Regions from separate parts of the Variovorax sp. UC74_104 genome, predicted to be linked through region 1. Evidence: predicted binding sites of a transcription regulator. Region 1 holds the regulator's gene; the other holds the start of a gene.

Evidence for each region. Region 1 encodes FliA, which starts transcription of late flagellar genes. Its sites were predicted from a motif close to CTAAAGTTTNNNNNNNNNNNGCCGNTA; they were not measured.
Region 2: the regulator FliA is predicted to act here: its motif matches at 12,890-12,916, upstream of ACHMXA_RS28130 (FlxA-like family protein).

The regions. Positions count from the first base shown of each region.
Region 1 is NZ_CP171978.1:5,635,150-5,650,103, forward strand. Features, by position in the region: gene ACHMXA_RS26375 (amidohydrolase family protein) at 1-119, shown strand, start outside; gene ACHMXA_RS26380 (Bug family tripartite tricarboxylate transporter substrate binding protein) at 116-1,102, shown strand; gene ACHMXA_RS26385 (RraA family protein) at 1,153-1,842, shown strand; gene ACHMXA_RS26390 (NAD(P)-dependent oxidoreductase) at 1,839-2,768, shown strand; gene ACHMXA_RS26395 (Bug family tripartite tricarboxylate transporter substrate binding protein) at 2,811-3,803, shown strand; gene ACHMXA_RS26400 (tripartite tricarboxylate transporter substrate binding protein) at 3,826-4,788, shown strand; gene ACHMXA_RS26405 (amidohydrolase family protein) at 4,802-5,689, shown strand; gene ACHMXA_RS26410 (SMP-30/gluconolactonase/LRE family protein) at 5,713-6,627, shown strand; partial or broken gene ACHMXA_RS26415 (L-idonate 5-dehydrogenase) at 6,637-7,717, opposite strand; partial or broken gene ACHMXA_RS26420 (2-hydroxyacid dehydrogenase) at 7,754-8,711, opposite strand; gene ACHMXA_RS26425 (SDR family oxidoreductase) at 8,878-9,639, shown strand; gene ACHMXA_RS26430 (NAD(P)-binding domain-containing protein) at 9,685-9,984, shown strand; gene ACHMXA_RS26435 (NAD(P)-dependent oxidoreductase) at 9,990-10,589, shown strand; gene ACHMXA_RS26440 (hypothetical protein) at 10,640-10,981, shown strand; gene ACHMXA_RS26445 (glycoside hydrolase family 15 protein) at 10,944-12,881, opposite strand; gene ACHMXA_RS26450 (RNA polymerase sigma factor FliA) at 12,984-13,718, opposite strand; gene ACHMXA_RS26455 (flagellar biosynthesis protein FlhG) at 13,742-14,542, opposite strand; gene flhF (flagellar biosynthesis protein FlhF) at 14,553-14,954, opposite strand, start outside.
Region 2 is NZ_CP171978.1:5,976,072-5,991,025, reverse strand. Features, by position in the region: partial or broken gene ACHMXA_RS28190 (dienelactone hydrolase family protein) at 1-246, shown strand, start outside; gene ACHMXA_RS28185 (LysR family transcriptional regulator) at 251-1,165, opposite strand; gene ACHMXA_RS28180 (tripartite tricarboxylate transporter substrate binding protein) at 1,326-2,318, shown strand; partial or broken gene ACHMXA_RS28175 (amidase) at 2,457-4,008, shown strand; gene ACHMXA_RS28170 (short-chain fatty acyl-CoA regulator family protein) at 4,005-5,426, opposite strand; gene ACHMXA_RS28165 (acyl-CoA thioesterase) at 5,410-5,940, shown strand; gene prpC (2-methylcitrate synthase) at 5,937-7,100, shown strand; gene acnD (Fe/S-dependent 2-methylisocitrate dehydratase AcnD) at 7,130-9,739, shown strand; gene prpF (2-methylaconitate cis-trans isomerase PrpF) at 9,767-10,957, shown strand; gene ACHMXA_RS28145 (oxaloacetate decarboxylase) at 10,974-11,834, shown strand; gene arr (NAD(+)--rifampin ADP-ribosyltransferase) at 11,941-12,336, shown strand; gene ACHMXA_RS28135 (universal stress protein) at 12,357-12,803, opposite strand; gene ACHMXA_RS28130 (FlxA-like family protein) at 12,950-13,294, shown strand; gene ACHMXA_RS28125 (MarR family winged helix-turn-helix transcriptional regulator) at 13,296-13,844, opposite strand; gene ACHMXA_RS28120 (tripartite tricarboxylate transporter substrate-binding protein) at 14,035-14,954, shown strand, end outside.

The DNA of each region.
Region 1 (14,954 bases):
TGGCCCTGCTGGCCGGCTGGACCGAAACGGCGGCCGCCTTGCGCCGCGTGCTGGTCGACAACCCGGCCGCGCTCTACGGCTTCGACAGACAGAACAACGCTTCCACGGAGACAACATGATCCGCATGCACAGGCGCCGCTTCGGCGCATTGGGCCTGGCCGCGCTCGCCGCGGCGTCGATGCCCGCACTCGCACAGGGCCAGTGGCCCACCGGCAGGCCCATCACCTGGGTCGTGCCCTACCCGCCGGGCGGCACCACCGACATCCTCGGGCGCGCCATCGCGCAGCGGCTGGGCGCATCGCTGGGCACGACGGTGATCGTCGACAACAAGGCCGGCGCCACCGGCACCATCGGCTCTGCCTTCGTCGCGCGGTCGGCACCCGACGGCTACACGCTGCTCGGCACCTCGATCGGCCCGCAAGCAATCGTGCCGAACCTGCTGCAGAAGATGCAGTACGACCCCGTCGCAGCCTTCGCGCCGGTGACGCTGATCGGGACCATTCCTCACGTGCTGGTCGTCGGTGCCGCACAGCCGCTGCGCACGGTTGCCGACCTCGTCGCGCAGGCGAAGGCGAAGCCCGAGCAGCTGTCGTTCGCCTCGGGCGGCAACGGCACCATCCTGCAGATGCAGGGCGAGCTGCTGCGCCTGCAGACGGGCACGCGTATGACGCACGTGCCCTACAAGGGCGACACGCCGGCCATCCAGGACGTGCTGGCCGGCCACGCCAGCTTCATGTTCGCGCCGGTGGCCGCGGCGCTGCCGCACATCCAGGGCGGGCAGCTGAGGGCGCTGGCCGTCACCTCGGCCGCGCGGCTGAAGGCGCTGCCGGACGTGCCCACCATGGGCGAGGCCGGCTTCAAGGATTTCGTGGTCGAGCAGTGGCAGGCGCTCTACGCGCCGGCAGGCACGCCCGCGGCCGTGGTCCAGAAGCTCAACGCCGAAGTGGTGCGCCACCTGAAGGACCCGGAGATCGCCGCAATGGCCGACAAGCTCGGCGTCACCCTCGTGGGCAGCACGCCGCAGCAGCTCGCCGACACCCAGAAAGCGGACCTGGCCAAGTGGGCCAAGGTCATCAAGGACGCGGGCATCCGGCCCGAGTGAGCCCCGCCTTTTCCATTTACCCCCAATCCACCACCCAAGAAGGTTTTCCCATGTCATCTCCCCTCCCCGACGTCATCCGCGACTTCGAACGCGTGCCCGCGAACATCGTGGCGCAGGCGGCCGAGTTCCAGCCCGCCATCCTGGCCGACGTGGCCGGCCGCCGCGGCGCGCTGGACGGCCGCATCAAGGCACTGCGCCCGCGCATGAAGCTGGCGGGCACCGCGATCACCGTGGAAGTGCGCCCCGGCGACAACCTGATGATCCACGCCGCCATCGCCATGGCCAAGCCCGGCGACGTGCTCGTCATCGACGGCAAGGGCGACCTCAGCTCCGCGCTCATGGGCACGATCATGATGACCGCCTGCCGGCAGATCGGCATCGCCGGCGTGGTGATGGACGGCGCCTGCCGCGACAGCCTCGAGATCGACGAGATGAACTTCCCCGTCTTCTGCGCGGGCACCAATCCGAACGGGCCGACCAAGAGCATCGGCGGCCGCATCGGGCATCCGGTGTCGATCGGCGGCGTGACGGTGCATGCGGGCGACTTCGTCATCGGCGACGGCGACGGCGTAGTGGTGGTGGAGCGCGAGAAGATCGAATCGCTGCTGCCGCTGGCTGCGAAGAAGGTGAAGGACGAAGCCGCGCGCGTCGCCGCCATCAAGCAGGGCGACACCGCCGCCAAGTGGCTCGATTCCGCGCTGCGCGCAGCGGGCGTTCTGAAGGAAGGCGAAAAACTGTGACAGCCATTCTGGTGACGGGCGCCGACCTGGCGCCGCAGGCGGTGAAGCTGCTCGAAGGCCACGAGCTCGTCTACGCCGGCAGGACGCCGACCGAGGACGACCTCGTCGCGCTGTGCCGCGCGCACGACCCGGTGGCCATCATCGTGCGCTACGGCAAGGTGGGCGCGGCCGTCATGGACGCCGCGCCTTCACTGAAGGTGATCTCCAAGCACGGCAGCGGCACCGACACCATCGACAAGGTGGCGGCTAAGGCGCGCGGCATCGAGGTGGTTGCGGCCGTCGGCGCGAACGCGGCGGCGGTGGCCGAGCAGGCGCTCGCTCTCCTGCTGGCCTGCGCGAAGTCGGTGGTGGCGCTGGATGCGCGCATGCACGCAGGCCACTGGGACAAGGCGACGCACAAGAGCCTCGAACTCGGCGGGCGCACCATCGGCCTGATCGGGCTGGGCGCCATCGGGCTGCGCTTCGCGCGCATGGTCGATGCGCTGGGCATGCGCGTGCTCGGGTTCGATCCGTACGCGAAGAACCTGCCGGCCCACGTGCAGGCCGCCGACCTCGCGACCATCTGGGCCGAGTCCGACGTCATCTCGCTGCACTGCCCGCTGACCGACGAGAACCGGGGACTGATCAATGCGGACACGCTGACGCACTGCAAGCGCGGCGTGATCGTGGTCAACACCGCACGCGGCGGCCTGATCGATGAAGAGGCGCTGCTGGCAGCCGTGCGCTCGGGCCAGGTCTCCATGGCAGGGCTCGACAGCTTCGCAGTGGAGCCGATGACCGCGGGCCACCCCTTCCAGGGCGAGAAGAACATCGTGCTAAGCCCCCACATCGGCGGCGTGACCAGCGACGCCTACGTCAACATGGGCGTGGGCGCCGCGAAGAACCTGCTGCAGGTGCTGGAGCGACAGACGGCGGCGAGCAGCTGAAGGCTTCGCCGCCATCCCGACCAAGAACAAGGAGACAAGAGAATGAAGAGCGGCAAGAAGGGCCTCCGGGCCGGGCTCGCGCTCGCGCTTGGCCTGCCGGTCGCACTGGCGGTCCACATGCAGGCGCAGGCCCAGGCCTGGCCGGCCAAGCCGGTGCGCGTGCTCGTCGGCTTCTCCGCGGGCGGCCCCACCGACGTGGTGGCGCGCGCCTTCGCAGACCATGCATCGCGCGCGCTGGGCCAGCCATTCGTCGTGGACAACAAGCCCGGCGCCAACACGATCCTCGCGGCCGAGGCGGTCGCCGCCGCGCCAGCGGACGGCTACACGCTGCTGCTGGGTGCGACGAACCACACGATGATCCCGGCGCTCTACAGCCAGCGCGTCAAGTTCGACGCGGTGCGCTCCTTCGCGCCGGTGTGCTCGCTGGCCGTGAGCCCCACGGTGCTGGTGGTAGGCCCGTCGATGCCGGTGAAGACCTTCGGCGCCTTCCTGCAGGCGGTGAAGGCCGAGCCGGGCAAGCGCACCTATGCCACGCCGGGATCGGGCAGCTCGGGCCACTTCGCGAGCGCGCAGTTCACGCAGCTCACGGGCACGGCGATGAACCACATCCCCTACAAGGGCGCGGCGCAGGCGGTGACAGATCTCATCGGCGGGCAGGTCGACAGCTCATTCGCCACGCTGGGCTCGGTGCTCGCGCAGGTACAGAGCGGCAAGCTGACCGCGCTGGCGGTGGCCGCGCCGAAGCGCTCGGCGCTGCTGCCCGGCGTGCCGACCTTCGAGGAGTCCGGCGTCAAGGGCTACACGGCCGACGCCTGGTACGGCCTGCTCGCGCCGGCGAAGACGCCGCCCGAAGTGCTGGCCATGCTGCGCCGCGTGGCGACCGAGTTCTCCCAGGCGCCGGCCGCGCAGGAAAAGCTGCGCTCGCTGGGCATGGAGGCCCGCAACACCTGCGGCGACGCTTTCGCTGCGCAGCTCGCGGGCGAGGTCAGGCTCTACGGCGATCTGGCCCGATCGCTCGACCTCAAGACCGAATGAACGCATACGAGAGGAACACACCATGAAAGCCATCCGACGCATGCTTGCCGCATGCATCCTCATCGCGGCAGCAGCGACTTCCGCGCACGCCGCCTATCCGGAGCGCCCCATCACGCTGGTTGTGCCCTACGCACCCGGCGGATCGGCGGATGCGCTCGCGCGCGTGCTGGCCGTGCGCGTGGGCATGAAGCTGGGCACCACAGTAATCGTCGACAACCGGCCCGGCGCCAGCGGCACCATCGGCGCGGGCTTCGCGGCCAAGGCCGCGCCCGACGGCTACACCGTGCTCTACGACGCCACGCCCTACTCGATCAACCCGCATCTCTTCGCGCGCATGCCCTATGCCGCCAACGCGCTGCAGCCGCTCGCGCTCGTGGCGCTGGCGCCCAACATCGTGATCGTGCGCGCCGAATCGCCCTTGAAGACCATCAAGGACCTGGCGGACAAGGCGAAGGCCGAGCCGGGAAAGATCAACTTCGCATCGGGCGGCAGCGGCACCGTGCAGCGGCTCGCGGCCGAACTGCTGCGCCAGCGGCTCGGGCTGGACATGGTGCACGTGGGCTACAAGAGCGGCGGCCCCGCCATCACCGACGTGATGGGCGGGCAGGTGGACTTCATGTTCAGCACCATCGCCGCCTCGTATCCGCTCGTGTCCTCCGGCAAGCTGCGCGCCCTGGCGGTGTCTTCGCCGCAGCGTTCGCCGCGCCTGCCCGAGGTGCCGACCCTCGCCGAGACCGTGGTGCCCGGCTACGAGGCCTACGAATGGAACGGCATGTTCGTGCCCACCGGCACGCCGGCACCCATCGCAGAGAAGCTGCACAAGGCCGTGGTCGAGGCGCTGAAGGAAGAGGAAGTGAAGAAGCGCTTCGTCGACGTCGGCGTGCAGCCGGTCGGCTCAACGCCCGCCGAGTTCGCCGACTTCCTGAAGAAGGAAGATGCGAAGTGGGCGGACGTGATCCGCAAGGGCAACATCAAGCTCGACTGAAGACAACGCACGAATGAACGCCACCTCCATCGCGCAGCCGGTTCCCCACTCGGTGGGCCTGGACCGCCCCGCGCCCGCACTGCCCGCGGGCGCGTGCGACAGCCACATGCACATCTTCGATCCGCGCTTTGCCGCATCGCCGCACTGGAAGCGCCAGCCGCCGCGCGCCGAGGTGGCGGCCTATCGGCTGCTGCAGCAGCGGCTGGGCACCTCGCGCACGGTGGTCGTCAACCCGTCGACCTACGGCACCGACAACGCCTGCACCCTCGATGCGCTCGCGCAGCTGGGCGAACAGGCGCGCGGCGTCGCGGTCGTCGCCGAGGATGTGGCCGACGACGAACTCGACCGCCTCGCGGCGCAGCGCGTCTGCGGCCTGCGCGTGAACTTCGTGACGCCGCAGTCCTGGGGCGTCACCACGCCGCGGATGCTGACGACGCTGGCGCGCAAGGTGGCGCGGCTGGGCTGGCACATCCAGGTGTTCGTGCACCCGGAGCAGCTGGTGGAGCTCGAGCCGGTGCTGGCCGCCCTGCCGGTGCCGCTGGTCATCGACCACATGGCGCGCATCGATCCGGCCGAAGGCGCCGATGCAGCGGCGTTCACCGTGGCGCGGCGGCTGCTCGACGGCGGCAAGACATGGATGAAGCTCTCCGGCGTCTACATGCGTTCGCAAGACGGCGCGCCCGCCTACCGCGATGCTTTCGCGCTGGGCAGGGCGCTGGTCGAGGCCGCACCCGAGCGGCTGGTGTGGGGCAGCGACTGGCCGCACACGACCGAGACGCCGGGAACGGTGGACGACGCCGCGCTCGCCAACGTGCTCGCAGCCTGGTGCGGCGACGAGGCCGTTCGCAGGCGCATCCTCGTCGACAACCCGGCGAGACTCTATGGATTCGCGGCCGCCTGATCCGCGCAGACTAGGAGACCCACATGTACTTCCTGCAAGCGCCCCAGGTGCTGGAGCTCCAGACCTTCACCAGCATGCCAGAGCATTTCCGGCGCCGCGAGCCGAGCGGCTGGGCCGATGCCAACCGCGGCGGCCAGCCGACCGACTCATTCCTCGAAGGGCCGGTGTTCGACGACGCCGGCAATCTCTACGTCTCGGACATTCCCTTCGGTCGCATCTTCCGCATCAACGCCTCAGGCGAATGGACGCTGGTTGCCGAGTACGACGGCGAGCCGAACGGCATGAAGTTCATCGATGCGAACACGCTGCTCGTCACCGACTACAAGAACGGCCTGATGCGCGTGGACGTGCGCACCGGCAGCGTCACGCCGCACCTGCGGCGGCGCAACACCGAGAGCTTCAAGGGCGTGAACGACCTGGTGCTGGACACGCGGGGCAACGTCTACTTCACCGACCAGGGCCAGAGCGGGCTGCACGACCCATCGGGGCGCCTGTATCGCCTGCGGCCCGACGGACAACTCGACCTGCTGCTGTCGAACGTGCCGAGCCCCAACGGCGTGGCGCTCTCGCCCGACGGCAAGGTGCTCTACCTCGCCGTGACGCGAGGCAACTGCATCTGGCGCGTGCCGCTGCTCGCGGACGGCAGCGTCGCCAAGGTGGGCCAGTTCTTCACCTCCTACGGCCCGAGCGGCCCCGACGGGCTCGCGGTCGACACGCAAGGGCGGCTGCTGATCGCCAACCCTGGCCTGGGCATCGTCTGGGTGCTCAATGCGCGCGCGGAGCCGGTCGTGGTGCTGCGCGGCCCGGTGGGAGCCTCGACGACGAACATCGCGTTCGGCGGGCCGGACAGGTCCACGCTGTTCGTCACCGATTCGACGCACGGCAATGTGCTGAAGGCCGAGCTCGACGCGCCGGGCACCCTGCTGCACCGGGGCTGAGCCCGATGCTCAGGCGGCGACGGCCTCCGCCTGCGCCGCATCTCCTGCAAAGTCAATCAGCACCTTCATCGCCTTGCGCCTGTCGCTCGCCAGCTCGAAGGCCTGGCGCGCCTGCAGCATCGGGAAGGTGTGCGACACCACCGGGGAGAGGTCGACGCGCCCTTCGTTGATGAGCTTCACCGCCAGCGCGAACTCGGCATGAAAGCGGAACGAGCCGCAGATGCTGAGCTCCTTCGCCACCACCATGTTCTGCGGAATGCTCACGTCGCCGCCCAGGCCCAACTGCACGACCACGCCGCGCGGACGCATCACCTCCAGGCCGTCGCGCAGCGCGCGCTCGTTGCCGGAGCATTCGAGCATCACGTCGAAGGTGCCTTTATCGGCCGAGTAGCGCGAGACCCAGTCCTTGTCCTGCGCGACGTTGATGGCGTTGTCGGCCCCCATGGCGCGTGCGATGGCCAGCGGCTCGTCGACCACGTCGGTGGCGGTAATCTCGGCCGCGCCGTCGCGCGCGCGCCGCCGCGATGGCGAGCACGCCGATCGGCCCGCAGCCCGACACCAGCACGCGCTTGCCCAACAGCGGGCCGGCGCGCGAAACGCCGTGCAGCCCCACCGAGAACGGCTCTGCCAGCGCGGCCAGCCGCAGCGGCACGTGGTCGGCCACCTTCACGCATTGCGTGGCCTCGCACAGCAGCATGTTGCGGAACGCGCCCTGCACGTGCGGCGTGCGCATCGCGCTGCCGTAGAAGCGCATGTCGAGGCACTGGTTGGGCAGGCCCTCCAGGCAGAACTTGCAGGCGCCGCAGGGGCGGCTCGGGTTGACGGCCACCTTGTCGCCGATGCGCACGTTCTCGACGCCGGGCGCCACCGCCACCACGGTGCCGGCCACCTCGTGGCCCAGCACCATCGGTTCCTTGATGCGCACGGTGCCGAAGCCGCCGTTGTGGAAGTAATGCAGGTCGGAGCCGCAGATGCCGCCCATTCCGACCTTCACCAGCACCTGGCCGGGGCCGATCTCGCCGGCATCCTGTTCGTCCAGACGCAGGTCGTCGGGGGCGTGGATCACGAGGCACATGCAACGCAGGCGCATGGTTCTTTTCCTTCTCTCTCTGTCAGGTGTCAGGTGTCAGGCGACGGGGGTGATCAGGGGCAGGCCCGCGAAATCGGGCCTCGAGGTTGCGGCGCACCAGCTCGCCCATGGCGCGGCGCGTCTGTTCGGTGCCGCTGCCGTGGTGCGGCGTGAGCACCACGTTGTCGAGCGCGGCGAAGCGCGGGTCGATGCCCGGCTCGTTGAGGAACACGTCGAGCGCCGCACCGGCGATCGCGCGCGTCTCCAGTGCCTGCAGCAGCGCGCCTTCGTCCACCGTGGTGCCGCGCGACACGTTCACGAGCCAGCCCTTGGGCCCCAGCGCGCGCAGCACCTCGGCATTCACGATGCCGCGCGTGGCATCGCCGCCGGGCAGGATGACGATGAGCACGTCGCACCATTCGGCCATCGCGGCCAGGCTGGCGAAGTGACGGTGCGGGCTCTCCGCCTTCGGCGTGCGGCTGAAGTAGCCCACCTCGACGTCGAAGCCCGAGAGCCGCCGCGCGATGGTGCTGCCGATGCGGCCGAAGCCCGCGATGCCGACGCGCTGTCCGAAGACGCGCGTGGCCAGCGGCATGGCGGCATTGGCCCATGCGCCGCTTCGCACGAAGGCGTCGCCCGCCGGAATGCGGCGCTGCGCCGCGAGCATGAGGCCCACGGCGAGATCGGCCACGTCGCCGTTGAGCACGTCGGGCGTGTTGGTCACGCGGACGCCCCGCGCGCGGCAGGCGGCGAGGTCGATGGCGTCGGTGCCCACGCCGTAGCAGGCGACCAGTTCCAGCCTGGGCAGCGCCGCGATGAGCTCGGCGCTCGCGCCAAGTTCGCCGCGCGTGGCGATCGCGCGGATCTCCTGCGCGTGCGCGGCAATGAAGGCCTGGCGGTCGGGTGCCTCCCACAGGCGGTGCAGGGTGTAGGACTCGCGCATCGGCGCCATGTCCCACTCGGGGTAGGCGCCCATCATCAGCACATGCGGGGAAGCGGCGGCGGTAGCGGTCAAGCGGGTGTCTCCTGCTGGGGGCAGCGGTCCGAGTCAATTGATACCGGTAACTTTAATCGATGCGCCCCTGCAAAGCCAGCGAAGGTTTTACCCATTGACGAAATCAAAAGATACCGGTAACTTTCTTCGCCAGTCACGCCCCTCACCCAGGACCCAGGAACTCCCCTTGAAACTGTTCGACCTCTCCGGGCGCACCGCCCTCGTCACCGGCTCCAGCAAGGGCATCGGCTTCGCGCTGGCTGGCGCGCTGGGCAACGCGGGCGCCCGCGTCGTGCTCAATGCGCGCGATGCCGCCGCGCTCACCGCAGCCCGCGACGCCCTGCGCGCCCGGGGCATCGCGGCCGAAGCCGCGGCCTTCGACGTCACCGACGCCGCCGCGGTGGAAGCCGGCGTGGCCTCCATCGAAGCCGGCATCGGCCCCATCCACATCCTCGTGAACAACGCCGGCATGCAGCATCGCGGGCCCTTCGCCGAATTTCCGGTCGACGCCTGGCACAAGATCACCACCACCAACATCGACAGCGTGTTCCTGGTGGGCCGCGCCGTCGCGCAGCGCATGATCGAGCGCAAGCGTGGCAAGATCATCAACGTGTGCTCGGTGCAGAGCGAACTGGGCCGCCCGGGCATCGCGCCCTATGCGGCCACCAAGGGCGCGGTGAAGATGCTCACCAAGGGCATGGCGATCGACCTCGGCAAGCACGGCATCCAGGTCAACGGCCTGGGCCCGGGCTACTTCAAGACCGAGCTCACGCAGGCACTGGTGGCCGACGAGGCCTTCACCGCATGGCTCTCGGGCCGCACGCCCGCGGGCCGCTGGGGCGACGTGGAAGAACTGGGCGGCGCGGCCATCTTCCTGGCCTCGGACGCATCGAGCTTCGTCAACGGCCACATCCTGTATGTGGACGGCGGTATCACCGCGAGCCTGTAACACCGTGCCGCGGGCCCAAACCGGCCATCCCGTGAAGGCCTTCGCATGACGAAGACGACCGCCCCGACGACGCGCGTGGCCGTGATCGGCGTCGGCATCATGGGCTCGGCCATTTCGCGCCGGCTGCTCGAATGCGGCCACCGCGTGAGCGTGTTCGACCTCGACGCCGCCAAGGTGGCGGCGCTGGCGGAACACGGCGCGACGGCCGCAGCCACGGCACGCGAGGCGGCGGCCGCGAGCGACTTCGTCATCACCAGCCTCAACTCGGCCGCGGTGGTGGAGCGCGCCATCTTCGGCGACGACGGCATCGCCGCCGCCATGCCCGCGGACCGCAGCGGCTGCTGATCGACATGTCGTCCATCGACCCTCCTTCCACGCGCCGGCTCGCGCAGTCGCTGCGCGAGCGCACGGGCATGGGCTTCGTCGATGCGCCGCTTTCCGGCGGCGCGCCCAAGGCGCTGCTGGGCCAGCTCACGGTGATGGCCGGCGGCAGTGCCGAAGACGTGCAGCGCGCACGCGCGGTGATGGACAGCCTGTGCGCCAACTACACCCACATGGGCGCGAGCGGCGCGGGCCAGACGACAAAGCTGGTCAACCAGCTGCTGTGCGCCATCGGCTTCCAGGCCGTGGCGGAAGCGGTGCGGCTGGCCGAGGCCGGCGGCGTCGATGCGTCGAAGCTGCCCGCCGCGCTGTCCGGCGGACGCGCCGACAGCCAGATCCTGCGCGAATTCGGCCCCAGGATGGCCGCGCGCGACTACACGCCCACCGGCCGCATCGACAACATGCTCAAGGACCTCGAGGCGGTGCAGGCCTTCTCGCAGGGCCAGCGCCTGCCGCTGCCGCTGGCGGGCGCTGTCTCGGAGCTGCATCGCGCCTTCGTCGCGGCCGGACTCGGCGCGCGGGACACGGCCGAGATGATGCGGCAGTTCAGCGGCTACGAGCGCGGCTGAACCGCTCTCGCCTCCTCATCACGCGAACACACACAGGAAAGAGAGAACCCATGTTCATCCGCTGCGCATTCTTCAGGGGCCGGGTCAAGGCCGACATGGAAGAAGCCTTCGACCGCCACGTGCACGACAGGCTGGTGCCGCTGTGGACCCGCTTTCCCGGCGCGCTCGAAGTGCGCGTGCTGCGCCAGCTCGAAAGCGACGTGAGCGACCCCGAGCTGGCGATGGTGCTGTCGATCCGCTACGCAAGCCGCGAGGACATCGCCCGCGCGCTCGAATCGCCGGTGCGCCACGAAAGCCGCGAGGTCTCGAAGAAGCTCTTCGAGATGTTCGACGGCACGGTCTTCCACACCGTGTTCAGCGCCGAGGAGTTCGCGCTCGCGAACGCTTCCTGACGGGCGCCTTCGGCGCCTCTTCTCTCTTCCTTTTCTCCTTCTGCTTCCGCACCGACGCCTTGCCGTCGAGGTCCGCCAGCTCCCAGATCCCGCCGGCCGCCGACACCAGCGCGTGCGCGCTGTTGATCAGCCCGATGTGCGAGAAGGCCTGCGGAAAATTGCCCAGCTGCCGGCGCGCCACCGGGTCGTATTCCTCCGCGTAGAGCCCCAGGTCGTTGGCCAGCGCCAGCAGCCGCTTGAACAGCGCCCGCGCCTTGCGCAGCCTGCCCATGGCGACATACACGTTCGCCAGCCAGAAGCTGCACGCGAGGAACGCGCCCTCCCCGCCGCCGAGCCCGTCCACGCCCTTCTCGGTGCGGTAGCGGTACACCAGGCCGTTGAAGATCAGCTCCTTCTCGATGCGCGCGATGGTGCCCTGCACGCGCGGGTCGTGGATCGGCAGGAAGCCGATCAGCGGCATCCACAGCAGCGCGGCGTCCACCGTGTCGGCGCCGTAGTAATGCATGAACGAATTGGACGCGGCGTCGTAGCCGCGAGCGCAGATCTCGGCATGGATCTCGTCGCGCACCTCCCGCCAGCGCGCGACCGGGCCTTCGAGGCCGAACTCGGTGGCGCTCGCGATGACCCGGTCGAAGGCCAGCCAGCACATGACCTTTGAGTGCACGAAGTGGCGCGGCTCGCCGCGCACTTCCCACAGGCCGCAATCGGGCTCCCGCCACAGCTCCATCAGCTGCTTCGCGATGGCGCGCTCCAGCGGCCAGAGCTTTTCCATGTCCGCCAGCCCGGCCTTGCGCGCCGCATGGAAGGCCGCGATGACGGAGCCGTAGACGTCGAGCTGCCGCTGCCCGTGCGCGCCGTTGCCGATGCGCACCGGACGGCTGCCTTCGTAGCCTGCGAGCCAGCCGAGCTCGAGCTCGGTCAGCGAGCGTTCGCCGTGCAGGCCGTACATCACCTGCAGCTCCTCGGGCGAGCCGCCCACCGCGCGCATCAGCCACCAGCGCCAGGCGCTGGCCTCCTCCACGTAGCCCGAGCCGATCAGCGCGTAGAGCGTGAGCGCCGCGTCGCGCAGCCAGCAGAAGCGGTAGTCCCAGTTGCGCTCGCCGCCGGGCAGCTCGGGCAGCGAGGCGCTGGGCGCGGCGACGATGCCGCCGGTGGGTTCGTAGGTGAGCGCCTTGAGCGTGAGCAGCGAGCGCATCACGGGCTCGCGGAACTCGCCGTGGTAGCCGCAGCGTTCGGTCCATGCGCTCCATTCGGCGACGGTGCGCGCCAGCAACGAATTGGCGTCGCGCGTCACCGGCGGCTTCAGGTGCGAGGGAAACCAGTCGAGGCTGAAGGCGATGGACTGGCCCGCCGACACGGTGAAGTCGGCGAAGCTCGCGAAGTTCTCGTTGGTCAGCGGCACGCCGGAGCTGATGCGCACGGAGTCGGGCCCGGCGGTGGCGAACACCGCGCCGTCGCGCCGGTCCATCCACGGGCACCACTCGCCGTAGTTGAAGCGGATGCGGAACTCGGTGTGCATGGCCACCGTGCCGCGCACGCCCCGCACGATGCGCACCACCTCGTGCGTGCCGTCGAGCGCGGGACGGGGCATGAAGTCGGTGACGACGGCGGTTCCGCCGGGCACGCGGATGGTCGTCTCCAGCACCACCGTGCCCGGCAGGTAGCGCCGCGTGACGCGCGCCTTGGGGTCGGTCGCGCGCATCGACCAGTGGCCGTTGCGCTCGTCGCCGAGCAGGCTGGCGAACATCGCCGCGGAATCGAAGCGCGGCAGGCACAGCCACTCGATGTCGCCGCCGCGATGCACCAGCGCCGCGCTGTGGGTCGAGCCGATGAGCGCGTAGTCGCCGATGGGGCGGTCGCCGTGCAGCTTGACGGAAGGTTGCTTGGAGGTCTTTGGCAAGAGCCCGAGCTTTGCCGCCCGCGCGGGCGCGGCGCGCCAGCGCAGGGCGCGCATCGCTGCCGGACAAGGCCCAATCGGGCGGCGACTGGAGGCCGTCGCCGCCTAGAGCAAGTCCTTGAGCTTGGCGCGCAGCCTGGTGATCGCCTGGCTGTGCAGCTGGCACACGCGCGACTGGCTCACCTCGAGGATGGCGCCGATCTCGCGCAGGTTCAGCTCTTCCTCGTAGTAGAGGTTCAGCAGCAGCTGGTCGCGTTCGGGCAGCGCCGAGATGGCGTCCACCAGCTGGTGGCGGAAGCCGCTTTCCAGCAGCTGCTCCAGCGGGTCGTCGCTGCTGCGGCGGTCCTTGCGCGCGTCCTGCGAATGGCTGTCGAGGAAGGCGTTGTCCGCGTCGTCCTTGGAGAAGTCTTCCACGTACAGCAGCTGGCAGCCCTGGATCTCCTGCAGCAGCGACTGGTAGGCCTCGATGTCCATCTTCAGCTCCTTGGCGATCTCCCCTTCGGTGGGAGAACGCCCGAGCTTGTGGCCCAGCGCCTGTATGGCCTTCTCGATGCCGCGCGCCGACTGGCGCAGGCCGCGCGAGCCCCAGTCGGCGGCGCGCAGCTCGTCGAGCATGGCGCCGCGGATGCGCTGGCTGACGAAGGTCTCGAACTGCGCGCCCCGGTTGTCCTGGTAGCGGCTGGAGGCGTCCAGCAGGCCGAGCATGCCGGCCTGGATCAGGTCGTCCAGCTCCACGCTGGCGGGCAGCTTGGCCATCATCTGCAGCGCGATGCGGCGCACCAGCGGCTGGTGCTGCGCCAGCAGGTGAGATTTATCGATGGTTCCCTGTGCGGTGTACACGTCGGTCCGTCCTTCCCCGGGGCTCAGGCCGCGGCCTGCTGAAGCTCTGCCGCGCGCCACGGCCAGCCGTCCATCTCGCCGGCAATGCGCCGCAGGTCGACGGCCGCATGGCTCGCGGGAAAGGCCTCGGCGATGGTCTTCTTCAGCCGCCAGGCATCGGCGACCAGCGGATCGAAGCGCACCCAGCCGGCAGGCTGCAGCGACAGCGCGAGATAGCGGCTGCCGGCGTGGGCGAGGTTGTTCATGATCTGGCGCGCGGCCTGCGCGTCGACCACGCCGTTGACCAGGAAGCGCATCTGGCTCATGCCGTGCGCGCGCTGCAGGTGCTTGATGCCCGCATAGGCCGAGGTGACCGACGCGGGATGCGGCTGCAGCACCACCAGCAGGTCGTCCGCGCCCTGCGCGAGCGCCGACAGCCGGCCCTCGCGGTCGAAGGCCGCATCGACGATGACGAAGCCGTCGTACCAGAACCTGCGCGGATCGCCGCCGGCGCCACGCACCGCGCCGGGCGGTGCCGGCAGCACGTGCACGCCGCAGGCCGCGCGCGCCTCGGCGCCGTCGAGCGTCAGGCGCCCGCCGGCCACGTCGGCCAGGCTGCCGAGCGGATCGATGTCCCAGACCTCGCATGCCGAGCCTTCGGCCGGACAGTGTTCGTCGAGCAGCAGCACGTTGCGGCCCTGCCCCGCCAGCGCCACCGCGAGGTTCATCGCGATGGTGGTGCCGCCCGCGCCCTGCCCCATGCCGGCCACCGCGACCACGCGCGCCTGCGTCGGCGCGAGCAGGCGTCGCAGGCCGTCCGCCTGATCCGCAACCAGCTTGTTCATTGCGCCACCCTCAATCCTGCTTCTCCAGCTTCTGCGGCTGCGCGGACTCGCGCGGCGCCTGCACGGGCGCCGTCGACTCAGTGCCCAGCGCATCGAGCAGCAGGAAGAGCTTGCCCACGCCCGCATACAGCGCGCTGCCGCTCATGGCGCGGCCGTTGCGCGCCGGACGGCCCATCAGCTGGCCCAGCAGCGCGCGCGCACGGTCGGCCCATTCGCCCTCGGCCTGCAGCAGCCGCCACACGGTGGTGCTCATCTGGCCGGCGATCAGAAGCCGTTTCATGATGTCCGGATCGCCCAGCTCGCCGATGCCGCCCACGAGCTGCACGCCGTCGCGCAGCAGGCGGAAGCAGGGCTCGGCGTCCACCGCCCAGCCCAGCCACTGCGCGAGCTGGCGCGCGGAAACCTCGGGGCC
Region 2 (14,954 bases), 340 kb from region 1:
ACCACCGAGATCCCGTGGATGCTGCCGGGCGTGGCACCCACCGGCAAGCGCGTGGAGATCCCGCTGCTCGCGGTCATCAAGTTCCGCGGCGACAAGCTCTACCACGAGCACATCTACTGGGACCAGGCCAGCGTGCTGGTGCAGGTGGGGCTGCTCGATGCGAAGCTGCTGCCGGTGGCCGGCATCGAGACGGCGCGCAAGCTGCTGGACGAGACGCTGCCGTCGAACACGCTGATGCAGCGCTGAAGCCTTAGTCCGAGGCCTTCACTGCATCCACCAGGAAGCGCACGAAGGCCTTCGCCGCATCGGGCAGCGAGCGGCCCGCCATGGTCTCTATGGCGAGGTGCCGCTCGTGCATCTCGCGGTCCTTCAGCGGGATCGCGACCAGCGCCTTGCTCTCCAGCAGCGCGCGGATCGACAGCGGCCCGTAGAAGGCGATGCTGCCGCCGCCCGCGGCCGCGAAGCTCAGCAGCGCATTCGCATGGTTGCTCGACATCGCCAGCTGGTAGCGCAGCTCCTGCCGTGAGCAACTCGCATCGAGCAGGCGGCGGATGGAGCTGTCCTCCTGCGGCAGTCCCAGCGGATAGGCCACCACCTGGCGAAGCGAGAGCTGCCGCTGCCGCGCGAGCGGATGGTCCACCGCCATGACCGCGAGGATGGGGCTCGGATGCCGCAGCTCCACCTCGATGCCCGGCTCGGGCAGGGCGCTGAGCGTGATGCCCACGTCGGCCTCGCCGTCGCGCACCAGCCGCGAGATGTCGGCGGGCGCGCAGACCTCCAGGTGGAAGCGGATGCCCGCGTGCTTGAGGCGGAACTGCGCGATCAGCCGGGGAATGAAGTCGAAGGCGAAGCCCTCGGTGCTCGCCACGCGGACGTAGCCGCTGCGCAGACCGCGCAGCCCGGCGATCTCGTTCGCCACGCGCTCGATGTCCTGCTGCGCGCGCTTGGCATGCGCGGCCAGCAGCTCGCCCGCGGCGTTGGGCACCATGCCGCGCGCATGGCGTTCGAAGAGCAGGGTGTCGAGCTCGCGCTCCAGGCGCGCCACCTGCCGGCTCACGGCCGAGGGCGCGACGTTCAGCTTGAGTGCGGCTTCCTTCACCGAGCCGGTCTTCACGACCTCGAGAAAGTAGCGCACCGCTGTTTCCTGCAAGGCACGAGGCGCCATGGATCGCTCCTGCACGTGGTCCGGACGGTTGCTGAAGATTGCCGATTCGGCAACGCAGAATTCTAAACATTGCGCTTGTGACACCGGCATGACGATCCTAGGATGAACTCGTTCGCACCCTCGAACCCCCAGTCATCCAGTCGAAATTCCAGGAGTCCCGATGAACCGTCTCCCTCTCGTGGCGCGCATGGCATTGCTGTGCTGCAGCCTAGGATTTGGCGCCGTGCCGCTGACCTCGCTTGCCGCCGAGACGGGCTTTCCCGCGCGGCCGGTCACGCTGGTGATTCCTTTCCCGCCCGGCGGCGCCACCGACGTCAACGGCCGCGTGATCGCGCAGAAGCTCGGCAAGGAGCTGGGCCAGCCGGTGGTGATCGAGAACCGCGGCGGCGCCGGCACGGTGGTGGGCGCGAGCTACGTGGCGAAGTCCACGCCCGACGGCTACACGCTGCTGCTGAGCTCGGGCTCCACCTTCACCGTCAACCCCGCGATCCGCAGCAACCTGCCCTACGACCCGGTGAAGAGCTTCGAGCCGATCGGCATTGCCGGGCGCGTGGCGCTGATCCTGCTGGCCAACAGCGAAGTGCCGGTGCAGACGGTGAAGCAGTTCGTCGACTACGTGAAGGCCGCGCCGGACAAGTACTCGTACGGCTCTTTCGGCACCGGCACCACCGCCCAGTTCGCGGGCGAAACCATGCTGCGCGCCACCGGCCTGAAGATGACGCACGTGCCCTACAAGGGCAGCGCGCCGGCCATGACCGACCTGATGGGCGGGCAGATCCCGTTCAGCATCGACACCGTGAGCGCGGCCGTCCCGCAGCTCAAGAGCGGAAAGATCAAGGCCATCGCGCTCACCACCGCGAAGCGCTCGGCGCTGCTGCCCGACGTGCCCACCTTCGCCGAGAGCGGCTATCCCGAGGTCGACATGGATTCCTGGCTCATGCTCGCCGCGCCGAAGGGCGTGCCCGCCGACGTGAAGGCGAAGCTGGAGAAGGCGCTGGCCGCGACGATTGCCGATCCGGAGACCAAGGCGAAGCTGCTGGCCGTGGGGCTGGAGCCGAGCTACAGCAGCGCCGCGGCGAGCGTCGAGCTGATCAACCGCGAACTGCCCGTGATGCGTGCGATCGCCGCAAGAGCCAACATCACCGCCGATTGAATTGGTTCTCCCCCAGGCTTCGCGCACTTCGTGTCGCTGCGCTGACCCCTCGCCGGGGGGCGACACCTACGGCCCGGCAAAGCCGGTTCCGTGGTGTCCTGCGAATGCGCAGCGCCATGCCCAGAACAAGAGACATCGATGACCTCCGCCAAAACAACCCACGATCCCACCACCGAACTCGTCGAGAAATCCGCCGTCGAACTGCGCCGCCTCATCGGCAGCAAGCAGCTCTCGCCCGTCGAGCTGCTGGAGGCATGCATCGCGCGCATCGAGCGCGTGAATCCCTTCGTCAATGCCGTCACCGCCACCTGCTTCGAGCGAGCGCGCGCTGAAGCCAAGTCGGCCGAAAGCGCAGTGATGCGCGGCGACGCGTTGGGCCTGCTGCACGGCCTGCCGATGGGCGTGAAGGACCTTGAGCCCACAGAAGGCCTGCTCACCACCTGGGGCTCGCCCATCTACCGCGACCATGTGCCGACGGAGGACATCGAACTCGTGGCGCGACTGCGCCGCGCGGGCGCCATCGTCGCGGGCAAGACCAACGTGCCCGAGATGGGCGCGGGCGCCAACTCGCGCAACGACGTGTGGGGCGCCACGGGCAACCCGTTCAACCCGAACCTCAACGCGGGCGGCTCCTCGGGTGGCTCGGCGGCTGCGCTGGCCTGCGACATGCTGCCCGTGTGCACCGGCTCCGACACCGGCGGCTCGCTGCGCATTCCCGCGGCCAAGTGCGGCGTGGTGGGCTTCAGGCCCTCGCCGGGCGTGGTACCCAGCGTGCGCAAGCCGCTGGGCTGGACGCCCATCTCGGTCGTCGGCCCCATGGGCCGCACCGTGGAGGAGGCCTGCCTGCAGCTGGCGGCATCGGCCGGCATGTGCGCGGGCGACCCGCTGAGCTATCCGCTCGACCCGATGTCCTTTCTCGTGCCGCCTTCGGTCGATCTGGGCCGGCTGCGCGTGGCATGGACCGAGGACTTCGGCATCTGCGCCGTGGACGACGGCATCCGCGCCACCTTCCGCCGCAAGATCGAAGCCATGCGGCACCTCTTCGGCCGCTGCGACGAGGTCAGCTTCGACATGGGCGAGGCGCACCGCTGCTTCGACGTGCTGCGCGCCGAGGCCTTCGTGGCTGGCATGCAGGCTGCCTACGAGCGCGACCCCGAAAGCCTCGGCCCCAACCCGCGCGCCAACTACGAGATGGGCGCGAAGATGAGCCTGCTCGACAGCGCCTGGGCGCAGGCCGAGCAGACGCGGCTGCTGAAGCACTTCCAGGCCACCTTCGCCGACTACGACCTCGTGCTGTCGCCGACCACGCCCGTCTCGCCCTTCCCGTGGACGCAGCTCTACGCCGCCGCCATCAACGGCGAGCCGCAGGCCAACTACTACCGCTGGCTGGCGCTGACCTACGTGGTCACGCTGACCACGCACCCCGCGATCGCGCTGCCCTGCGGCCTCGACCATGGCGGGCATGCCCTTCGGGCTGCAGGTGGTGGGCGGGTTCAGGGCCGACCACCAGGTGCTGGGCGCGGCGCATGCGATGGAGGCGGCGTTCTCGTCGAACCCCGAGCTGCGGCGGCCGCGTCCCGACCTGGCCGCGCTGCGCGCGGCCGAGCCTGCGCTGACTTCGATCGTCAGGACGCCACCCGTCTTCGGCGACGGCCGTGCTGCCGCATCGGCAGCCGTGTCGGCCGTCTAGGCATCCGCCACCGCATACGGCGTGAACCTGCTTTCGTTCTCGTTCACGTCCAGCGCCCGCCCGATGAAGGGGAATGCCCGTTGCGGGCAGGCGGTGCGCTCGCACACCTTGCAGCCCATGCCGATGGGTGTGGGCACGTCCTGGTCGGCCAGGTCGAGTCCCTTGGAATAGACCAGCCTCGGCGCATGCCGGATGTCGCAGCCCAGGCCGATGGCGAAGGTCTTGCTCGGTGAGCCGAATCCGCGCTGCCCGTGCGACACCGTGCGCGCCACCCACAGGTAGGTGCGCCCGTCGGGCATGCGCGCGAGCTGCCGCAGCACGCGCCCGGGCTGCGCGAAGGCCTCGTACACGTTCCACAGCGGGCAGGTGCCGCCGGTCTTGGAGAAGTGGAAGTGCGTGGCGGACTGCCGTTTCGAGATGTTGCCCGCGCGGTCCACGCGGATGAAGAAGAAGGGCACGCCGGGCGCGCCTGGCCGCTGCATCGAGCTCAGGCGATGGCACACCGTCTCGAAGCCCACGCCGAAGCGGCGCCCCAGCAGGTCGATGTCGTAGCGCAGGCTTTCCGCAGCCTTCAGGAATAGCTCGTAGGGCAGCAGCACCGCGCTGGCGAAATAGTTCGCCAGCCCTATGCGGGCCAGTGCGTGCGTCGGGGCGTCGTCGAAGCCTGCGCCTTCGAGCAGCGATTCGATCAGCCTCGTCTGCTCCAGCAGCGCCAGCTGGGTCGCGAGCTGAAACGACTGCTGGCCCGGCTCCAGGCTGCCCGACAGGCGCAGCACGCGGCTGGCGGGGTCGTAGCGGCGCTGGCTCTCGATGGCGTCGTCGTCGGTGGCCACCACGCGCACGCCGTGCTGCTCCAGCAGCCGCCGCTGCAGCCATTCGGACAGCGGGCCGCCGTGGCCGCGCGCTTCTTCGGCGAGCCTTTCCGCACGCTGGTCCAGTTCCTCGAAGTGGTTCTGGTGGGCGAAGAAGAAGTCGCGCACGGCCTCGAAGGGCATGGGGCGCGCGCTCGTGAGCTCGCCGCGTCCGTCGCCCAGCCCGGCGGCCATGATCTCGAGCCGCTCCGCGGCTTCCTGGTGGCGGCGATGCAGCGCGAGCAGCGCGCGCGCCACCGCCGGCATCTGCGAGGCCACTTCGCGCAGCTCCGGCAGCGCGACGGCTTCGCCGCCGGGGTTGTCGGCCAGCGCGTCGCGCATGCTCGAGACGAGGCGGGCTTCCTCGTCCTCGGAGAACTGCTGCACGTCGACGCCGAGCGTGCGGCTGATCCTGAGCAGCACGGCCACGGTCAACGGCCGCTGGTTCTGTTCGATCTGGTTGAGGTAGCTGGGCGAAAGCCCCAGCGCCTGGGCCAGCGCCACCTGCGTCATGCCGCGCTCCGCGCGCAGCTTGCGCAGGCGCACGCCCATGAAGGTCTTGCTCATCGTGCGGCTCCTTGCGTATTTGCAATATTCGCAAATCTCGCGTTTTCCATTCGCAATGATTGGCTGTTTCAGTCCTTCATTATGGCGATGCATTTGCGTAAATTGCGAATCCATGACTGACGAGAACACCGCGCTCGAACTCACGGAAATCGTGTTTCCCGAGCACGCCAACCATTACGGCACGCTCTTCGGCGGCAATGCGCTGATGTTGATGTCCAAGGCGGCCTTCCTGTGCGCGCGGGCGTTCGCGAAGGCCGACGTGGTGATGGCCCGCTGCGGCGACGCGCAGTTCCTCGCGCCGGTGCCAGTGGGCAGCGTGCTGCGTCTGCGCGGCTCCATCAGCCGCGTCGGCCGCAGTTCGCTGACGGTGTGCGTCAGCGGCACCGCACAGCAGCTCGGGCGCGAGCCCCGGGCGGTGCTGCGGTCCTGGTTCGAGATGGTCGCCGTCGATGGCAACGGCCGGCCTGCGCGCATTCCCGGCGCTTATCTGCATCGAGAGAAGGAAGAAGCATGAACGACACCGCAACCCCCACCGCTCCCGGCTTCAGGGCCAAGAAATCCGTGGCCCTGTCCGGCGTGACCGCCGGCAACACCGCGCTGTGCACGGTAGGGCGCACCGGCAACGACCTGCACTACCGCGGCTACGACATCCTCGACATCGCAGAAGTCTGCGAGTTCGAGGAAATCGCGCACCTGCTGGTGCACGGCAAGCTGCCCACGGCGGCGGAGCTGCGCGCCTACAAGGCGAAGCTCAGGTCGATGCGCGGCCTGCCCGCGAGCCTGAAGGAGGCGCTGGAGCAACTGCCCGCCGGCGCGCACCCGATGGACGTGATGCGCACCGGCGTGTCGTCGCTGGGCTGCATGCTCCCCGAGAAGGAGGACCACAACCTGCCGGGCGCGCGCGACATCGCCGACCGGCTGATGGCTTCGCTGGGCTCGATGCTGCTGTACTGGTACCACTGGTCTACGCAGGGCAGGCGCATCGACGTGGAGACCGACGACGACTCCATCGGCGGCCACTTCCTCCACCTGCTGCACGGCCGCGTGCCTTCCGAAGCCTGGGTGCGCGCGATGCACACCTCGCTCAACCTCTACGCCGAGCACGAGTTCAACGCATCGACCTTCACCGCGCGCGTGGTGGCGGGCACCGGCTCCGACATGTACTCGGCCATCACCGGCGCCATCGGCGCGCTGCGCGGGCCCAAGCACGGCGGCGCCAACGAGGTGGCCTTCGAGATCCAGAAGCGCTACGGCTCCCCCGACGAGGCCGAGGCCGACATCCGCCGCCGCGTCGAGGCGAAGGAGGTCGTGATCGGCTTCGGCCACCCGGTCTACACCGTGAGCGATCCGCGCAACGTGGTCATCAAGGGAGTGGCGAAGTCGCTGTCGCAGCAGGCCGGCTCGACCAAGATGTTCGACATCGCCGAGCGGCTCGAAGGCGTGATGTGGGAAGCCAAGAAGATGTTTCCCAACCTCGACTGGTTCAGCGCGGTGAGCTATCACATGATGGGCGTGCCCACGGCCATGTTCACGCCGCTCTTCGTGATCGCGCGCACCTCGGGCTGGGCGGCGCACATCATCGAACAGCGCATCGACAACAAGATCATCCGGCCGAGCGCCAACTACACGGGCCCGGAAGATCTGGAGTTCGCGCCGATCGAGGATCGGAAGTAAAAAGCGAAGAAGAGGCCGAGCGCCGCCCCATGAATACCCAGTACCGCAAGAACCTTCCCGGCACTTCGCTGGACTATTTCGACGCCCGTGAAGCCGTCGAAGCCATCCGCCCCGGCGCGTGGGCCACGCTGCCCTACACCTCGCGCGTGCATGCCGAGAACCTGGTGCGCCGCTGCGACCCGGCCATCCTCGAACGCAGCCTGCGGCAGATCGTCGAGGGAAAGAGGGAGCACGACTTTCCGTGGTTTCCGGCGCGCGTGGTGTGCCACGACATCCTGGGCCAGACCGCGCTGGTCGACCTGGCCGGCCTGCGCGATGCCATCGCCGAGCAGGGCGGCGACCCGGCGCAGGTGAACCCGGTGGTGCCGGTGCAGCTCATCGTCGACCATTCGCTGGCGGTGGAGTGCGGGGGCTTCGACCCCGATGCCTTCGCGAAGAACCGCGCCATCGAAGACCGGCGCAACGAAGACCGCTTCCACTTCATCGACTGGACGAAGCGGGCCTTCAGGAACGTGGAGGTGATCCCGCCGGGCAACGGGATCATGCATCAGATCAACCTGGAGCGGATGTCGCCGGTGGTGCACGCGCAGGGCGGCGTGGCCTACCCCGACACGCTGGTCGGCACCGACAGCCACACGCCGCACGTCGATGCGCTGGGCGTCGTCGCCATCGGCGTGGGCGGGCTGGAGGCAGAGAACGTGATGCTGGGCCGCGCCTCGTGGATGCGCCTGCCCGTCATCGTCGGCGTGAAGCTCTCGGGCCGGCCCCGGCCCGGCATCACCGCCACCGACGTGGTGCTGGCGCTGACCGAGTTTCTGCGCCAGTCGAAGGTGGTGGGCGCGTACCTCGAGTTCCATGGCGAGGGCGCGGCCAGCCTCACGCTCGGCGACCGCGCGACCGTCTCGAACATGGCACCCGAGTACGGCGCCACGGCCGCGATGTTCGCGATCGACTCGCAGACCATCGACTACCTGCGCCTCACCGGCCGCAGCGACGAGCAGGTGCGGCTGGTCGAGGCCTACGCAAGGCACGCCGGCCTGTGGGCCGACACGCTGAAGGACGCGGAGTACGAGCGCGTGCTGCACTTCGACCTGTCGACGGTGGTGCGCAACATGGCCGGCCCGTCGAACCCGCATGCGCGCGTGGCCACCACCGAACTCACTGCGCGCGGCATCGCGGCGCCATGGCGCGAAGAGCCGGGCCGCATGCCCGATGGCGCGGTCATCATCGCGGCCATCACCAGCTGCACCAACACCAGCAACCCGCGCAACGTGATCGCCGCAGGGCTGCTGGCGCGCAACGCCAACCGGCTGGGCCTCGCGCGCAAGCCGTGGGTCAAGTCGTCGCTGGCGCCGGGTTCCAAGGCCGTGACGCTGTACCTGCAGGAAGCCGGCCTGATGGGCGAGCTCGAGAGGCTCGGCTTCGGCGTGGTGGCCTACGCCTGCACCTCGTGCAACGGCATGTCGGGCGCGCTGGACCCGGCGATCCAGCAGGAGATCGTCGAGCGCGACCTCTACGCGACGGCGGTGCTCTCGGGCAACCGCAATTTCGACGGCCGCATCCATCCGCATGCGAAGCAGGCCTTTCTTGCCTCGCCGCCGCTGGTGGTGGCCTATGCCATTGCCGGCACCGTGCGCTTCGACATCGAGCGCGACGTGCTGGCCGTGGTCGATGGCAGGGAAGTGCGGCTGAAGGACATCTGGCCCGACGACGCGGAGATCGATGCCATCGTGAAGTCGAGCGTGAAGCCCGAGCACTTCCGGCAGGTGTACGAGCCGATGTTCGCCATCCGGCCCGACACCGCCGCCAAGGTCGCGCCGCTGTACGAGTGGCGCGCCGCGTCCACCTACATCCGCCGCCCGCCGTACTGGGAGGGCGCGCTGGCCGGAGAGCGCACTCTCAGGGGCATGCGGCCGCTGGCGATCCTGCCGGACAACATCACGACCGACCATCTCTCGCCCTCCAACGCGATCCTGATGGACAGCGCGGCCGGCGAGTACCTCCACAGGATGGGCCTGCCCGAGGAGGACTTCAACTCCTACGCCACCCATCGCGGCGACCATCTCACCGCGCAGCGCGCCACCTTCGCCAACCCCACGCTGAAGAACGAGATGGTGCGCAAGGAAGACGGCAGCGTGCGCGCCGGCTCGCTGGCGCGCGTGGAGCCCGAAGGGAAGGTCATGCGCATGTGGGAGGCCATCGAGACCTACATGCTGCGCAGGCAGCCGCTGATCATCGTGGCGGGCGCCGACTACGGCCAGGGCTCCTCGCGCGACTGGGCGGCCAAGGGCGTGCGGCTGGCGGGCGTCGAGGCCATCGCGGCGGAAGGCTTCGAGCGCATCCACCGCACCAACCTGATCGGCATGGGCGTGCTGCCGCTGGAGTTCAGGCCCGGCACCAATCGCCTGACGCTGGGCCTGGACGGCACCGAGACCTACGACGTGAGCGGCGCGCGCGAGCCGCGCGCCGACGTGATGCTGGTCATCCACCGCCGCAGCGGCGAGCGGCTCGAAGTGCCGATGACCTGCCGCCTCGACACGGCAGAGGAGGTGTCGATCTACGAGGCCGGCGGCGTGCTTCAGCGCTTCGCGCAGGACTTCCTCGCCACGAACGCATCGGCAGCGCCCGTGGCCGCCTGAATCGACAATCCCGACAATCGCAAGACCATGGCCTTCGCACCACAGATCAGGATTCCCGCCACCTACATGCGCGGCGGCACCAGCAAGGGCGTGTTCTTCCGCCTGCAGGACCTGCCCGAAGCCGCGCAGGTGCCCGGCAAGGCGCGCGACGCGCTGCTGCTGCGCGTCATCGGCAGCCCCGACCCCTACGGCAAGCAGATCGACGGCATGGGCGCCGCCACCTCCAGCACGAGCAAGGCGGTGATTCTTTCGAAGAGCGACAGGCCCGGCCACGACGTGGACTACCTCTTCGGCCAGGTGTCGATCGACCAGCCCTTCGTCGACTGGAGCGGCAACTGCGGCAACCTCTCGGCGGCTGTCGGCCCCTTCGCCATTTCCAACGGCCTGGTCGATGCCGCGCGCGTGCCGCGCGACGGCGTGGCGGTGGTGCGCATCTGGCAGGCCAACATCGGCAAGACCATCGTCGCGCAGGTGCCGATGAGCAATGGCGCGGTGCAGGAGACCGGTGGCTTCGAACTCGACGGCGTGACCTTCGCGGCCGCGGAGGTACAGCTCGAATTCATGGACCCGGCGGCCGAAGAGGAGGGCGCGGGCGGGGCGATGTTCCCCACCGGCAACCTCGTCGACGAGCTCGAGGTGCCCGGCGTCGGCACGCTGCGCGCGACGATGATCAACGCGGGCATCCCGACCGTCTTCGTGGAAGCGCAAGCCATCGGCTACACCGGCACCGAGCTGCAGGACGCCATCAACGGCGACGCCAGGGCGCTCGCGATGTTCGAGGCGATCCGCGCGCATGGCGCGCTGAAGATGGGCCTCATCGAGAGCATCGCCGAAGCGGCCACCCGCCAGCACACGCCCAAGGTGGCCTTCGTCGCGCCGCCGAAGGACTACACGGCTTCCAGCGGCAAGGCCGTGCGCGCGGCGGAGGTCGACCTGCTCGTGCGTGCGCTGTCGATGGGCAAGCTGCACCACGCCATGATGGGCACGGCCGCGGTGGCCATAGGCACGGCGGCGGCCATTCCGGGTACGCTGGTCAATCTCGCAGCCGGCGGCGGCGAACGCGCGGCGGTGCGCTTCGGCCATCCCTCGGGCACGCTGCGCGTCGGCGCCGAGGCCCGCAGGAGCGGCGGCGAATGGGTGGTGACGAAGGCTTTGATGAGCCGCAGCGCCCGTGTGCTGATGGAAGGCTGGGTGCGCGTGCCCGGCGACAGTTTCTGATTGGAGTGTTTTCCGAATGTCCACCCGCAAGCAACTCAAGTCCCTCGCGCAGGCCCGCCGCGGCCTGATCGTTCCCGGTGCCTTCAACGCCTTGTCCGCCAGGGTCATCGAAGACCTGGGCTTCAAGGCGATCTACATCACCGGCGCGGGCGTCACCAACATGTGGTTCGGCATGCCCGACCAGGGCTTCATGGGGCTCACGGAAATAGCAGACCACACCGCGCGCATCCGCGACGCGGTCTCGGTGCCGCTGCTCGTCGATGCCGACACCGGCTTCGGCAATGCGCTGAACGTGCGCCACACGGTGCGCACGCTGGAGCGCGCCGGCGCCGACTGCATCCAGTTCGAGGACCAAGTGGCGCCCAAGCGCTGCGGCCATTTCTCGGGCAAGGAGGTGATCTCCACCGAGGAGGCCGTGAGCAAGATCAAGGCGGCCGTCGACGCCCGCCAGGACCAGGACCTGCTGATCATGGCCCGCACCGACGCGGCCGCCGTCCACGGCTTCGAGGCCGCGGTCGAGCGTGCGCAGAAGTTCGCCGAGGCCGGCGCAGACATTCTTTTCGTCGAGGCCGTGACGAAGGAGGAAGAGGTGCGGGCCTTGCCGAAGCGCCTGGACAGGCCGCAGCTCATGAACATGGTGATCGGCGGCAGGACGCCGATCTTCAACGCCACCGAACTCGGCGAGCTGGGCTACGGCATCGTCCTGTATGCCAACGCCGCGCTGCAAGGCGCGGTGGCGGGCATGCAGAAGGCGCTGACGGTGCTGCGCGACGAGAAGGAAGTGCAGGAGTCCAGCGGGCTGGTCACGCCCTTTGCGGAGCGGCAGCGGCTGGTGGGCAAGCCCGAGTGGGATGCGCTGGAGAAGCGGTACACCTGACGGAGACGGGCGCCGGGGTGCGCGGGCCTGCTTTCCGGACGGCGTCCGCGACGAACGGCACGAGTAGACTCCACGGCTTTTCCTTTCCGCAGAGGAACAACCCGCGATGGCAATCCCGGACGCAGGACCCTTCTTCCACGGCACGCGCGCGGATCTTCAGCCGGGAGACCTGCTCACGGCCGGTTTCAGGTCGAACTACGACGGCCGCGTCGTCATGAACCACATCTACTTCACCGCCTGGCCCAAGGGCGCCGGGCTGGCTGCAGAAATGGCGAAGGGCGAGGGCCGTTGCCGCGTCTACATCGTCGAACCCACGGGCGCCTACGAGGACGACCCCAACGTCACCGACAAGAAGTTCCCGGGCAATCCCACGCGCTCGTACCGAAGCCGGGAGCCGCTGCGGATCGTCGGCGAGCTGGAGACCTGGGAACCCTTCGACGAGGAGTACATCCGCCAGCTCAGGGAGCGCGTGCGCGTCGGCATGGGAGAGATCATCAACTGACTCCCTCCTGCGGCCTCCCGTCAGCGCAGCACCAGCACGGGAATGTGCGAGTGCGTCAGCACGTGCAGCGTCTCGCTGCCCATCAGCAGGCGCGCCAGGCTGCGCCGCCCGTGCGAGGCCATCACGATCAGGTCGCACTGCTGGTTCTTCGCGGTGGTGATGATGGCCTCGGCCACCTGGTTCGAGCGCATGACGATGGCCTGCGCGCTGCGCACGCCCCTGGCGAGTGCGGTGGCGGCCACCTTGTCGACCAGCTGCTGCGCTGCCCGGTCGGTGTGCGCCTGCGATTCCTGGATGTCGCGCTGGCTCAGCATCATCGAGCCCTCGAAGTAGCCGACCGGCTCGATGTGCGCGACGGTGACGCCCACGAGGTCCGCGTTGGTCAGAAGGGCCAGGTCGATGGCGGCCTTGACCGCTTGCTCCGACAGCGCCGAGCCGTCGGTTGCCACAAGAACACGCTTGTACATGGCAGGCTCCTTGGCCCCCGGCACCGCGGGTGCCCTCATGCTTCAGTCTAGTTCGCGAACGCGGTCATGCAAGGCGGGCGGCTACCCTTCATTTTTCGCGCCGGATGCCGATAACCCCTGTTCGAACACGACCAAGGAGGATCGAAATGGTGAATGCCATCGGTGCGGCCGGCAGCGCGAGGAGCGGGGCCGACGCGAACGCCGAGATCGCGAAGATCCAGCGTCAGATCACGGCGACGCAGAAGCAGATCGAGGAAACGCAGGGCCTGCTGCTCAAAACGCCCGAGGGCGAGGCGCGCAAGCTGATCCAGCAGCAGCTCGAGGCGCTGGCGGTCCAGCTCGCCATGCTGCAGCAGCAGATGAACGCGCTGCGCATGGGCGCCCTCCAGAAGAGCGCCATGGCGTCGATGGAGGAAAGCGCCACCGCCGCGCCGCGCACCGGCGGCAGCCGCGGCGGCCTGATCGGCGGCAACGTGGACGTGCAGGCCTGAGTCAGCCGCCGCGCTCCGGCCACCGGTGCCGCGTGCCCCCGGATCGCCGGTCGGCCTTCTCCGCCACCATCCCTTGCGCGAGAAGCTGTTCGCCGCGCTGCTCCAGGTGCTGCAGGCAGCGCAGGAAGGCGTCCAGGTCCTCGGGCGAGATGCCGCCCAGCAGCTCGGTGTTCAGCCCCGCGATGCGCGGGAAGAGTCGGCCGAACAGCTGCTGGCCCGAGGCGCTCAGCCGCACGTGCACTTCGCGCCGGTCCTCCGCGTTCTGGCGCCGGTGCACCAGCTTCTTCTCGACCAGGCTGCGCAGCCCGCGCGAGGTGCGCACCCGGTCCAGGTGCAGCAGCGCGGCGAGGGCCGACGAGGTCATCTCGCCCTCCTGCGCGAGCGTGGCGATCATTCCCCACTCGCGGCGCGTGATGCCGAAGCCGCCCTCGACCAGCCGGGTGGCCATGCCGCTGCCCGCGCGAACGGCGCGGGTCATGCGATAGAGCAGCAGGTCGTCCAGGGAATGGGGCGCGCGCAAGGCTTCTGCGTCGGGAAAAACTTGTTGCATACGGGTGGCGGAAAGGCGCGGTGAGTGTGGTTCGCCCGCCTCGGCGGGCAGTTGATTGATTAGATCAACTGTTTGCCCATACGTATAAACCAGTAACAAATTTGAACGAGCGGAAACAGTCTTGACGCGCGATTTTCGCCGTGAAACCCGCGCATTCCCGTTCACGACCAATGTCCGCAGGAGATCCCCGATGCCCGCATTTCTTTCCAGGCGCAAGCTCATCATGGCAGGGGGCATGGCCCTCGCCGCTTGCGCGCCCCTGGCCCACGCCCAGGCGCCCGCCGCGCTGGACGGCGGTCCGCTCACCCTCGTGGTCGGCTACGCGCCCGGCGGCAGCACCGACCGCATCGCACGGCTGATCGCCGAGCGGCTCACGCCGAAGCTGGGCGTGCAGGTGAGCGTGGAGAACCGTCCCGGCGAGGGCGGCCGCCTCGCGGCCAAGGAAGTCAAGCGCGCGCCCGCCGGCCAGAACGTGCTGATGCTCGGCAACCCTGCCGTGATGGTGGTCGCGCCGCTGGTCATCAAGGACGCCGGCTACGACCCCGACAAGGACTTCGTGCCCGTCTCCCAGGTCAGCAGCTACGACTTCGCGCTGGCCGTGGGCAGCAAGCTCCAGCTCGACCGCGCGATGTTCCTGGTGGGCCGCCTGTGGGCGCACCCCGAGGAGGCCGTCTTCGGCGTGCCCGCCACCGGCAGCCTGCCGCACTTCTTCGGCCTGATGGTGGGCGACGCGCTGAGCGTGCAGCCGCAGATCAAGGGCTATGGCGGCTCCGCGCCGCTGGCGGCCGACCTCGTCAACGGCAGCCTGCCGATTGCCATCGACACGCTCGATTCGCTCTATCCGCAGCACGTGGCCGGCAAGATCCGCATCCTGGCTACGTCCGGCAAGAAACGCGCGGGCTTCGCGCCCAACATCCCGACCTTCAGCGAGGCCGGCATGAAGATCGACGCCGACGGCTGGAACACCTTCTTCGCGCCGTCCGCCATGCCGCCCGCCAAGGTGCAGCTGCTGGCCAACTCGATCCGCGACGTGATGAAGGACCCGAGCCTGCACAAGGTCGCCGAGTCGCTCTTCATCACGCCGGTGGCGAGCAATGCGGCGGAAACGAC